3 regions of the Streptomyces sp. NPDC053750 genome follow, and region 3 is predicted to be linked to each of the others. Evidence: riboswitches for the same ligand, from Rfam matches in the RefSeq annotation. Region 3 holds a riboswitch; each other region holds the start of a gene.
What was found. A riboswitch is a leader RNA that binds a small molecule or an ion and turns the genes downstream of it on or off. The one in region 3 is predicted to bind cyclic di-AMP.
Positions count from the first base shown of each region.

Region 1 (3,978 bases), 180 kb from region 3:
TGAGCACACGTACACGTCCGCTGTTCAACCCGACCCCCCGATCAAGTCCCCCTGGACAACAGGAAGGTACCCCCGGGCCGCCCCGGAGGGTAGGTAGCGGAGGATGTTGTTGCCAATCGGTGCACAGGCCTTTAACCGGCTTTAGCCGATGATGTGCCAGGTTTCGGACACGTTCGTGCTGACCTTGCGCTGTCCTCGCGCCTTGTCGTGCGTTGTCGTGCGTCCTCGTTCGGATGCGATCGCGGGTGAGTCGGACAGGTGCGGTGTCCGTATTCTCTGATCATGGACCGCACCCCGTATTCACTCGTCGCCACCGACCTCGACGGCACGCTGCTCCGCGGCGACGACACCGTCTCCGACCGGGCGCTGGCCGCGCTGGCGCGGGTGGCCGAGGCCGGTGCGCGGCATCTGGTGGTGACCGGGCGGCCGGCGCCCCGGGTGCGCTCCCTGCTGGACCGCCTCGGCTGCACGGGGCTCGCGGTGTGCGGACAGGGCGCGCAGGTGTACGACGCCGGTGCGCACCGGATGCTGTGGTCGGTCACCCTGGACCGGGAGCTGGCCGAGACCGCGCTCGGCAAGATCGAGGCCGAGGTGGGGCAGGTGTACGCCGCGGTCGACCAGGACGGCGTCGACGGCCTCACGCTCATCGAGCCGGGGTACCTGATGCCCCACCCGACGCTGCCGGCGGTGCGGGTCGAGCGGCGCGACGAGCTGTGGGACGCGCCGATCAGCAAGGTGCTGCTGCGCCATCCCGACCTGTCCGACGACGAGTTGGCGGCGACGGCGCGCACGGTGGTCGGCTCCCTCGCGACGGTCACGATGTCGGGGCCGGGCACGGTGGAGCTCCAGCCGTGCGGCATCACCAAGGCGACCGGCCTGGCGCTGGCAGCCGAGCACCTGGGCCTGTCCCGGCGCCGGACGATCGCCTTCGGGGACATGCCCAACGACATCCCCATGTTCCACTGGGCGGCCCGCGGCGTCGCGATGGCCGGCGCCCACCCCGAACTCAAGGCGGTGGCCGACGAGGTCACCACGACGAACGAGGACGACGGCGTGGCCGTCGTCCTCGAGCGAATCTTCGGTACCTCTTAGTCCGTCCCGGTTGGTACGTCCCGGGCGGTACGGCTCAGTACGCGCCGAAGACGTTGTCCATGGAGCCGTACCGGTCGGCCGCGTAGTTGCAGGCGGCGGTGATGTTGGCGACCGGGTCGAACGGGTCCCAGGAGGTGCCGGGCACGTGGTACGCCCGGAAGGTCGGGTCGATCACCTGGAGCAGGCCCTTGGACGGGGTGCCGTTGACGGCGTTGATGTCCCAGTTGTTGACGGCCAGCGGGTTGCCGGACGACTCGCGCATGATGTTGCGGTGGATGCCCTCGTAGGAGCCGGGGATGCCGTGCTGGGCCATGATGTCCAGCGACTCGCGGATCCAGCCGTCGAGGTTGTTCGAATACGCCGTCGCCGCCGTGGTGGCGGTCGTGGTGGCGGCGGCGGCCGGGGTGGCCGCGGAGGCGCCGGTGGCACCGACGAGCGGCAGGGCGAGGACGGCGGCGCCGGTGCCGGCCAGGGCGAGCTTGCGAGCGATACGGGCGGTCCGGGCGTGACGGTTCTGACCGTTGGCAGACATGCTGAATCCCTCTCCTGACGCCTGCGAGGTGAGCTGTCGGGTTCGGGCGGGGAGGTGCCCGGCCGTGCCCTGACGGGTACGGCTTCACCCCGAGCCGCTCCGGTGGTGACCGGTGCGGCGACTTACCTGGGTCCCCCGCTCCTGCCGGCGAGTGTGTTGGTGGATGACTGTGCGTTCGGGCGGTGGCAGGACTCGGCGTCCGCCCGACAGGCCGGGAACGTATGCGAGAGCAGATGTCCGAAACAAGTGCAGGAATCACCCAACGCGCATGTTGACCTTGATCTGAGGCGTTTGGGGTGCTTGATCCTTTGCGGTTGCCAAGCCTCAACTGGCCTACGGGGCAAAGGGAAGGCAAAGGGAGGGCGCAGCGTGCGGCAAGGTTGCCCGCGGGGGGTGTGGCGTGAGCCAACTCACGGGCCTCGAGGAGAGCGGCAAATCGGGCATTACGCCCAACTCGTCGTCAACCGGCTGTCGGTGGCGTGCGCTTCGGTGTCGGCCGGCGGTCGGGCGGGGGCGGTCGTCCCGTGCGCCCCGCGATCGGCCCGGGCCCTGTCGGTGTTCTCGCACGCTGAACGGGCATCTGTTCGGGAGCGGGAGAGGGGGAGGTCCGTGTGGAAGGGGAGGGGGGAGAGGGGCGTGCGCCGAGCGGGTGACGTTCCGGGTGTGCGGGTCGCCCGGAGTGGTGGTGGGATCTTCGGCGGCGACTTCCGGCCAACCGTGTTCCGTGCCGCACCTCGCGGGCCGTGTCGATCAATATGTGCTCATATCGGCTGATCAAAAACTTGCCGCGCATGATCCGATACCGACCGGCCTGTAACGGTGGGCGCTAGCGGTGATCGAAACATGACCGGATACGCTGACACGAGTGGTGGCAGCGACCTATCGACAAGCCGGGTAATCGCCAGTAGACACCAGCAGACAGGAGATCCCTCGTGACCGTCGTCGGGCCGTTCGGGCTGAGCGTGCGGGACCAGGCTCTGGAAGCCGATGTCCAGGCCGGATTGGTGGCTGTCGAGGAAGGGTTGCTTGAGGCAACCAAGAGTGAGGTGCCCTTCATCACGGAGGCCGCCCAGCACCTGGTCCGGGCCGGCGGGAAACGATTCCGGCCGCTGCTGGTGATGCTCGCGTCCCAGTTCGGCGACCCCTACGCCCCCGGGATCGTGCCCTCGGCCGTGGTCGTGGAGCTGACCCACCTCGCCACGCTGTACCACGACGACGTGATGGACGAGGCCGCCGTGCGGCGCGGTGTGCCCAGCGCGAACACGCGCTGGGGCAACTCGGTCGCGGTCCTCACCGGCGACTTCCTCTTCGCCCGCGCCTCCCAGATCCTCGCCGACCTCGGCCCCGAGGCGGTCCGCGTGCAGGCCCTCGCGTTCGAGCGGCTGGTCACCGGTCAGATCCTGGAGACCGCGGGACCGCAGGACGGCCGGGACCCGGTCGACCACTACCTGGATGTGCTGGGCGGCAAGACGGGATCGCTGGTGGCGGTCTCCTGCCGGTTCGGCGCGATGATGTCCGGCGCCGACGAGACGGTCGTCGACGTCCTGACCCAGTACGGCGAGCGCCTCGGCGTCGCCTTCCAGCTCGCGGACGACGTCCTGGACATCGCCTCCGACTCCCACGAGTCGGGCAAGACGCCCGGGACCGACCTGCGCGAGGGCATCGCGACCCTCCCGGTGCTGCGGCTGCGCGAGCGGGCGGCCCGGCTGGGGCTCGCCGAGGACCTCGCCCTGTGCGAGCTGCTGGACGCCGACCTGAGCGACGACGCCCGGCACGCCGAGGCGCTGCGCCTGCTGCGCGCCCACCCCGCGCTGGAGCAGGCGCGCAAGGACACCGTCCGGTACGCCAAGGACGCCCGGGCGGCGCTGGCCCCGCTCAGGGAGTGCGAGGCGAAGGCCGCGCTGGTGGAGCTCTGCGACGCCGTGGTGCACCGGGCCGGCTGAGCGCGAGCCCCTCCCCGGGGTGCGTGCGGACCGGCTGAGCGCGAGCCCCTCCCCGTGCCGGGCGGCGTACCCCACCCCTACGGGCCGGGGGAGCCGCCGCCCCTCCGTGTCATCCCGCAGGAGTACGTGGAGTTGAGCCCGGGGTCTGACGATTCCGCGCGGCCGATTTGGTCGGATGGACACCACGGAAAACACCAATCCTCACCGATTCGGGTGAGAATGGCGGCTCACGGGTGAACGAGTGCGAGGTCGAGAGACAGCCGCCGCCGACGACGGAGGTAGGGCACAGATGGCACCGATCGATTCCGACGACAACACGACCGCCGGGCAGGGCGAGGACCTGCGGACCGGACGGCGCAGGGCCGCGCGGTACGTCGTCCCGGTCGCGGTGATGGGAGTGGCGGCCGCGAC
Region 1 covers NZ_JBITXB010000007.1:211,428-215,405, forward strand. Annotated here, with positions in the region: gene ACIGO6_RS21605 (GNAT family N-acetyltransferase) at 1-7, opposite strand, end outside; gene ACIGO6_RS21610 (HAD family hydrolase) at 283-1,092, shown strand; gene ACIGO6_RS21615 (transglycosylase SLT domain-containing protein) at 1,127-1,624, opposite strand; cyclic di-AMP (ydaO/yuaA leader) riboswitch at 1,629-1,784, opposite strand; gene ACIGO6_RS21620 (polyprenyl synthetase family protein) at 2,557-3,567, shown strand; gene ACIGO6_RS21625 (outer membrane lipoprotein carrier protein LolA) at 3,857-3,978, shown strand, end outside.
Region 1: it holds a riboswitch for cyclic di-AMP, as region 3 does, so the genes downstream of both, ACIGO6_RS21615 (transglycosylase SLT domain-containing protein) here and ACIGO6_RS22550 (NlpC/P60 family protein) in region 3, are expected to answer to the same signal.

Region 2 (3,978 bases), on a different contig from region 3:
TACCGGAGGGACGCATTCCGAACCCGCGCAAAGATCCCGCAAACCGGCTCCCGCGAACCGGCAGCCCTGACGTCGGGGGGTCGCCGTCAGGACCGCCGGGGATCAGAGGTGGCGGGGCCGGTCAGAACCTGAGGAGGCCGGAAAGGGCGCCGCTCAGGGGGTGAGCCCCTTGCTCTGCAGCCAGGCCATCGGGTCGATACCGCCGCCGTCGCCGGTGTGGACCTCCATGTGGAGGTGCGCGCCCGTGACGTTGCCGGTGGCGCCGACGCGGCCGATGACGTCTCCGGTGTTGACCTTCTGGCCGACGCTGACGCTGATGGAGGACTGGTGGGCGTACCAGATCTCGGTGCCGTCGTCGAGGGTGAGCACCGTCTTGTAGCCGTACGACCCCTCGTAGCCGGCCGACGTGATCGTGCCGCTGTGCACCGCCTTGAGCAGCGTGCCCGTGGGGGCCGCGAAGTCGAGGCCGGTGTGGTGGCCGGAGGACCAGTAGGCGCCGGCCTGGCCGTAGGTGGAGGAGATCGTGTACGAGGAGGTCGGCAGCGTGTACTGCTTGGCCAGCTGCGCGAGTCGCTCGGCCTCGGCCTTCTTCTTGGCCTCCTCCTCCGCCTTCTTCTTGGCGGCGGCGGCCTTGGCCTTGGCTTCCTTCTCCGCCTTGGCGGCGGCTTCCGCGGCCTGCTTCTCGGCGGCGGCCGCGGCCTCGGCGGCGGCCTTGCTCTCGACCTGGGCCTGCTGCTGCTCGGCCTGCGCCATGATCCGGGCCCGCAGCGTCTCACCGGCGTCGGTGGCGGTGCCCTCGGTGGTGTCGGCGGCGGCGACCGTGCCGATGCCGCTGAGCGGGGTGGCGGAACCCTCCGGCTCCGGCTCCTCGTCGTCCGAGATGAGCGAGCCGACGTTCGGCAGGTCCGGCATGGAGATCGACACCGGCGGCTTGCCGGTCTGCGCGCTGGCCATGCCGCCCGCGCCGACGGCCGCGATGACACCGACGCCGAGGACGGTGGAGCTGCGGGCGAGTCCGCCGCGCTGCTTGGCGACGCGGTGCCGGCCGCGTACGGGGCGGATGGATTCCGCGGTGGGGTTCCACTCCTCCCAGGGGCCCTCTTCGGCGCGGGGGGCGTCGTAGCCGAAGGTGTCGGTGCCGTGCCCGGTGGGCACGAACGGGGCCTCGGGGGCAGGCCGGTTGGACGCCACGTGGGCGTACTCCTTTCCTTCCTTCCGCCTACCGGGTTAGCTGACGGGTTCGGAGCAGGAAGGTCTCCTACGCGCGTATATCCGCCGTGTCTCCACGGCGTCGTACGAGCGATTCACCCCAAGGTGGTGGTTCCCCGGTTCCCTTGCGGGATTCGGCGCGTGCGCACGGAGCCGCCTTCTGTGACGGCTGGGACGACCGCGCTGCGTTATCGAACGTTAATAGACGGGGGGCTCGGATTCCAAGCCGTTCCGGTTGATCATTAACGAATCCCGTGGGGACGTAGGCCTCATGGGCGGTGAAAACCGGGCGACTTGACCGCCCTTCAGCGTCAACTCCCGCCTCATCACTTCCTGATGGTGTGTCAGTTGTTATGCGGAGGGCGCTCGCGCCGTCACGAAAAGTGATCAGTGCCGTCGGGCGTGGCGCACGGGCGGCGTACGGCGAGCAGGGCCATGTCGTCCGCCATGCCACCCCCGGAGTGGCGGCGCACATCCTCGGCCAGGGTGTCGAGCAGCCGGCCCGGATGCCGGAAGACGCGGCCGGCCAGCCGCTCCTGCGGCTCGTAGAACGCGCCCCGGGCGTCACGGGCTTCGGACAGGCCGTCGGTGTACAGCAGCAGCGTGGCCCCACCGGGGAAGGCGGCCTCCTCCGCCCGGTCGGGCCACACCCCCAGCTCGCCCATGCCGAGCGGCAGCGCCGACTCACGGGCGGGCAGCGGGAGCAGGGTGCCGTCGGCGTACAGCAGCAGGGGCGGCGGATGGCCCCGGTTGACGATGCGGACCACCCCGTCGCCGTGCGGGAGTTCGGCGAGGACGGCGGTGGTGAACCCCTCGAAGGCGTCCAGTCCCTCGCGCCGGGTGCCCTCGCGCGCCAGGGCCCGCTCCAGCCGCTGCGCCACCGCCTCCAGCGTCGCCTCCTGCTCGGCGGCCTCCCGGAAGGCACCGATCACGACCGCGACGGCGGCCACCGCGCCCATGCCCTTGCCGCGCACGTCCCCGACGATGAGCCGGACGCCGCGGGCGCTGTCCTGCACCGCGTACAGGTCGCCGCCGATGAAGGCGTCGGCCTGCGCGGCCTCGTAGCAGGCGGCGATCTCGAAGCCGCCGATCCGCTCGGCGGGCTCGGGCAGCACGGCGCGCTGGGCGGCCTCGGCGATCTCACGGACGGAGACGAGGCGCTCGCCGGTGCGGCGTACGAAGGCGTTGACGAGGACGGCGAGCGCCGCGACCGTCGCGATGGTGAGCAGCTCGGTGAAGGAGTCGACGTAGTGGATGACACCCTTGCCGAGCTGGAGCCCGACCACGGCGGCGACCACGACGACACCGGTGAGGATCGTGCCGCGCCGCGAGTAGAGGGGGGCGGCGACCAGGGGCGCGGCCGTGTAGAGGGGGGCGGCGGTGAAGTATCTCGGGGTGAGGACGTCGTACAGGACGGCGACGACGATCAGCAGCACGGGGAGCAGACGCACGAAGGTCCGCCCGTACCTGGTCCGCCACCGCTGCTCGGGTCTGGCGGACGGGAGGGGCGCCGCGATTTCGCCGAGGCCCGGGTCGGGCACGGGATCGCCGGGGAGCCGGCCGCCGGCCCTGGCGTACGGCTCCTCTTCGTCCACCTCACCTGGCCGCACCACTCGTCTCCCGCCACCCCGCACGTCCACGCCGCCTGCCGTCCCGTTGCTCCAGGCTTCCCGGAGCGGGGGCGGGGGGCGAGCCGTGGAGGGCCGACCGGGTGAACGCACCGAAGGCCGGAATCCTCATGGATTCCGGCCTTCGGTCTTGAGTAGCGGGGACAGGATTTGAACCTGCGACCTCTGGGTTATGAGCCCAGCGAGCTACCGAGCTGCTCCACCCCGCGTCGTTGTGTCTCCACTGTACGCCATCTCGGGGCCGGAATGCACATCCGTATCTCCCTACCCCGTATCTCCCTACCCCTCCAGGTGGCGGTTGGGCGCCTTCGCCCGCTCCTCGTACTCCGGCAGTACGACGACGGCGGTGCCCCCGGCGGCGAGCACCCCGCTGCCGTCGGCCCCCGGTACGAAGGTGTCCGGCTCCCGCCAGGCCGTGACCACCCGGCGCACCCCGGCGTCGAGGATCAGCCGGGCGCAGGGCGCGGGCCGGGAGGCGCGGCGGGCGCACGGCTCCAGGCTGCTGTACACGGTGGCGGTCGCGAGCCTCGGGTCGGCAGGATCGGCCTTGGCGAGCGCGGCCTCCTCCGCGTGTACGACGGGGTCGCCGCCCTCCCGCGAGTGCCCCCGCGCCAGCTCCGTACCGTCGGCGGCGACCACGACCGCGCCCACGCTGAACGCCGTCCGGGACGGCGGGCACAGCTCGGCCAGCTCGCACGCGAGCGCCAGCCAGTGCCGGTCGGCGGCGGACACGCGGTCGCCGGTGCCGGGGGCCGTCGGCAGGTACCGCATGAGCACGACGTCCTCGATGCGCCGCGTCTCCACCAGCCTGAGCCGCCCGGCCCGGTAGGCGCCGGGCCCGAACAGGCGGGGTGCGTCAGGGTCCCCGACGAACAGCGGGGCGAGGACGAGCTGCAGCTCGTCGGCGAGTTCCTGCTGCAGCAACTGGGTGTGCACGGTCCCTCCGCCCTCGACCATGAGCCGCCGCACGCCCCGAGCGGTGTGCAGGTACTCCAGCGCCGTACGCCAGTCGAGCGTGGCGCCGAGCGGCACGACGCCGGCGGCGATGCCCAGCGCGCGGGCCCGCCGGGCACCCTCGTCCGTGGTCAGCAGGACCTTCTCCCCGCCGGTGTGCCAGAACGGGGCCGCCGGGTCCAGCTCC
Region 2 covers NZ_JBITXB010000004.1:643,002-646,979, reverse strand. Annotated here, with positions in the region: gene ACIGO6_RS15695 (M23 family metallopeptidase) at 154-1,191, opposite strand; cyclic di-AMP (ydaO/yuaA leader) riboswitch at 1,203-1,359, opposite strand; gene ACIGO6_RS15690 (PP2C family protein-serine/threonine phosphatase) at 1,584-2,819, opposite strand; tRNA gene ACIGO6_RS15685 (tRNA-Met) at 2,973-3,046, opposite strand; gene ACIGO6_RS15680 (dihydrofolate reductase family protein) at 3,117-3,978, opposite strand, start outside.
Region 2: it holds a riboswitch for cyclic di-AMP, as region 3 does, so the genes downstream of both, ACIGO6_RS15695 (M23 family metallopeptidase) here and ACIGO6_RS22550 (NlpC/P60 family protein) in region 3, are expected to answer to the same signal.

Region 3 (3,978 bases):
CGCGAGCCCTTCCGTGGCCACGCAGCCCAGGAACACCGCCCCGGGCATCCGGCGCCCCCAGTGCCGTACGACCAGCAGGAGCAGCCCCGGCCACAGCAGTGCGGCCAGCGCCAGCAGCGCCGCCGCCAGGAGCCACCAGCCGAGCAGGGAGAAGCGGGTGCCCAGCACGGTCGTCGCGGCGATGGCGGTCAGCGCGCCCGGCGTCCCCGCCCGCGTCACCCACTGCACGCGCTCGGCCAGCAGCAGGTAGACGAAGTTCGCCGCCAGGGTCAGCCAGGCGGCGCAGGCCAGGAGCAGGGCGATCCGGGACAGGATCTCGTGGCCCGTCAGGTGCAGGCCGACCGACACGATGGCGGTCGCCATCACCGCGGCCCCGGCCGCCGGCGGACGCTGCGCCCACCAGGCGCGCAGGTGGTGGGGATGGGGAGAGGTGCCGGATGACATGGCCCCGATGCTAGAGAGCCACGCCGGTCAGGCCGGGCGCACCACGCTGTGGATCGACGACTCGCCGTCGTAGAAGATCGATTCCTCGCGCACGTACGCGCCCGGCTTCGGGGCGTGGATCATCATGCCGTTGCCGATGTAGAGGCCGACGTGGCTGAGGTCGTCGTAGAAGAACACCAGGTCACCGGGTTGGGCCTGGGAGACCGGGACCGTCGTGCCGGCGTCGACCTGGTCGTAGGTGGTGCGCGGCAGCGTCACGCCCGCGGCCTTCCAGGCGGCCTGGGTGAGCCCGGAGCAGTCGTAGGAGCCGGGGCCGGTGGCGCCCCAGACGTACGGCTTGCCGATCTGGGCGCGGGCGAAGGCGAGCGCCTTCTCGGCCTTGGTGCCGGTGGAGGAGTCCGAGGCGGAGTCCGAGCCGGAGGAGCCCGATGAACCGGAGCCGGTGTTTCCGTCCTGGGCGGCCTGCTCCTGTTCCTGTGCCTCCGCCTCTGCCTGTTCCTGGCGCTTGCGCTCCTCGGCCTGCTGCTGCGCGAGCTCCGCGGCCTTGCGGGCGGCCTCCTCCTGCTTCTTCCTCTCGATCGCCGCGAGCCGGGCCTTCTCCTCGGCGGTCAGCTCCGAGAGCAGCTCGCGCGCGGTGGCGAGCTTCTTCTGGACGGTGGCCTTGGCCGTCTTGAGGTCGTTCTGCGACTCGGTGAGCGTCTCGAGGCTCTCGGTGGCCTCCCGGCGCTTCTTCATCGTCTCGGACTGCTGTGTGACGTAGTCGTCGACCGCGTCCTTCTGGCGGCCGGTGAGCCGGCTCATCAGCCGGGTCTGGTCGAAGTACTCCTGCGGCGAGTCCGCGAGGAGGAAGGTCGCGGTCTCCGGGACCAGACTGCCGGTGCGGTACTGCGCGGAGGCGTAGGACCCGAGCTCCTCGCGCGCCTCGTTGAGCTTCTGGGTGCGCTGGGCGACGTCGTCGAGGAGGGTGTCGACCTTCTTGCGCTGCTTGGAGGTCTTCTCCTTGGCCGCGTTGTACTTCTCGGTCGCCGATCCTGCCTGGCGGTAGAGGTCGTCGACCTTCTTCTCGACCTCTTCGAGGCTCGGCCTGTCGTCGTCCGACGGCGCGGCGTTGGCCGTCTGGGAGAGCAGGGCGACGGAGGTGAGGGCCGCCGTGGCGAGGGCGGGGGTCCGTATGCCTGCGACACGTGTACCGGTGGGGCGCGACTTGCGGTGCGACGCCAAGGAGGCGACTCCTTCCGTGCTCCGCCTACCGGGTTAGCTGTCGGGTTCGGGCGGAGTGGTTCTGGAAGGGTTGCCCTACGGCGGTCCGTCCCGGCGGGGGCGGTGCGGCCGATTCACCCCAAGGTTCTCGGTTGGGTCCCCGGCTCCGGGCGCCGTGCGGGCACGCCGGACTCGGCGGAGGCCGCGCGGCCCGGCGACGTTCGCCGGAGGGGGTCGTGCGGCCTGCCCGCACCGTAGCCAACTCGTGTGGCGGCTGTGAAGGTTGATGGGTGATATGCCCGATACATTTTCGTGACCTTTGGTGCGGGCGTCACTCTTCGTGGTGGGGCCGGTAGCGGGGCGTGCCCGGTGGCGGCTCTCCGGTCATTTTCCGGGGCGGGAACCGGTTGTCGGTGGGGCGCCCTAGACTCGGAGAGCGATGAGCAGCCTCTTTGACGACAGCTTCCTGGCGAGCCTCCAGACCCCCCGCGGTCACGAGGAGGAACCCCCGCCGCCGCCCGAGGACGATCACGGACCGGAGCCGGTTCCGCACGATCTGTTCGGCGGGAAGTTCGACGTGCCGCCGGACCGGGACACCCACTACCGGGACGGCGCCCCGCGCCCCGCCCTGGACCCGGCCGCGCTGCTGGAGGGGCTGAACGAGAACCAGCGCGCCGCCGTCGTGCACTCCGGCTCCCCCCTGCTCATCGTGGCCGGAGCGGGCTCCGGGAAGACCCGCGTGCTCACCCACCGCATCGCCCACCTGCTGGCCGAGCGGGGCGTCCACCCGGGCCAGATCCTCGCGATCACCTTCACCAACAAGGCCGCGGGCGAGATGAAGGAGCGCGTCGAGCAGCTCGTCGGCCCGCGGGCGAACGCGATGTGGGTCATGACCTTCCACAGCGCGTGCGTCCGCATCCTGCGCCGCGAGTCGAAGAGGCTCGGCTTCACTTCGTCCTTCTCGATCTACGACGCCGCCGACTCCAAGCGCCTGATGGCGCTCGTCTGCCGCGACCTGGACCTCGACCCCAAGCGCTTCCCGCCGAAGTCCTTCAGCGCGAAGATCAGCAACCTGAAGAACGAGCTGATCGACGAGGAGGACTTCGCCGCCCAGGCCGCCGACGGCTTCGAGAAGACCCTCGCCCAGGCCTACGCCATGTACCAGTCGCGGCTGCGCGAGGCGAACGCCCTCGACTTCGACGACCTGATCATGACCACGGTCAACCTGCTCCGCGCCTTCCCGGACGTCGCCGAGCACTACCACCGCCGCTTCCGGCACGTCCTGGTCGACGAGTACCAGGACACCAACCACGCCCAGTACGCCCTGGTCCGCGAGCTGGTCGGCACCCCCTCCGAGCACCCCGTCGACGTGCCGCCCGAGGCCGAGGTGCCGCCCGCCGAGCTGTGCGTGGTGGGCGACGCCGACCAGTCGATCTACGCCTTCCGCGGCGCCACCATCCGCAACATCCTCCAGTTCGAGGAGGACTACCCGGACGCCACGACGATCCTCCTGGAGCAGAACTACCGCTCCACGCAGACCATCCTCAGCGCCGCCAACGCGGTCATCGAGCGCAATGAGTCCCGCCGCCCCAAGAACCTGTGGACCAACCAGGGCGCCGGCTCGCAGATCACCGGGTACGTCGCCGACACCGAGCACGACGAGGCGCAGTTCGTCGCCGACGAGATAGACCGCCTCACGGACGCGGGCGAGGCGAAGGCCGGCGATGTCGCCGTCTTCTACCGCACCAACGCGCAGTCCCGTGTCTTCGAAGAGGTCTTCATCCGCGTCGGCCTGCCCTACAAGGTCGTCGGCGGCGTCCGCTTCTACGAGCGCAAGGAGGTCCGGGACGTCCTGGCCTACCTGCGGGTGCTGGCCAACCCGGAGGACACGGTGCCGCTGCGGCGGATCCTCAACGTGCCCAAGCGGGGCATCGGCGACCGCGCCGAGGCGATGATCGACGCCCTCGCCCAGCGCGAGAAGATCGGCTTCGCGCAGGCGCTGCGACGCGTCGACGAGGCGTACGGCATGGCCGCGCGCTCCGCCAACGCCGTCAAGCGGTTCAACACGCTCATGGAGGACCTCCGCACCATCGTCGAGTCCGGCGCCGGACCGGCGACCGTGCTGGAGGCGATCCTGGAACGCACCGGCTACCTCGCCGAGTTGCAGGCCTCCACCGACCCGCAGGACGAGACCCGCATCGAGAACCTCCAGGAACTCGCCGCCGTCGCCCTGGAGTTCGAGCAGGAGCGGGCCGAGGGCGAGGAGGCCGGGACCCTGGCCGACTTCCTGGAGAAGGTCGCGCTGGTCGCGGACTCCGACCAGATCCCCGACGA
Region 3 covers NZ_JBITXB010000007.1:395,251-399,228, forward strand. Annotated here, with positions in the region: gene ACIGO6_RS22545 (tellurite resistance/C4-dicarboxylate transporter family protein) at 1-444, opposite strand, end outside; gene ACIGO6_RS22550 (NlpC/P60 family protein) at 472-1,665, opposite strand; cyclic di-AMP (ydaO/yuaA leader) riboswitch at 1,673-1,852, opposite strand; gene pcrA (DNA helicase PcrA) at 2,084-3,978, shown strand, end outside.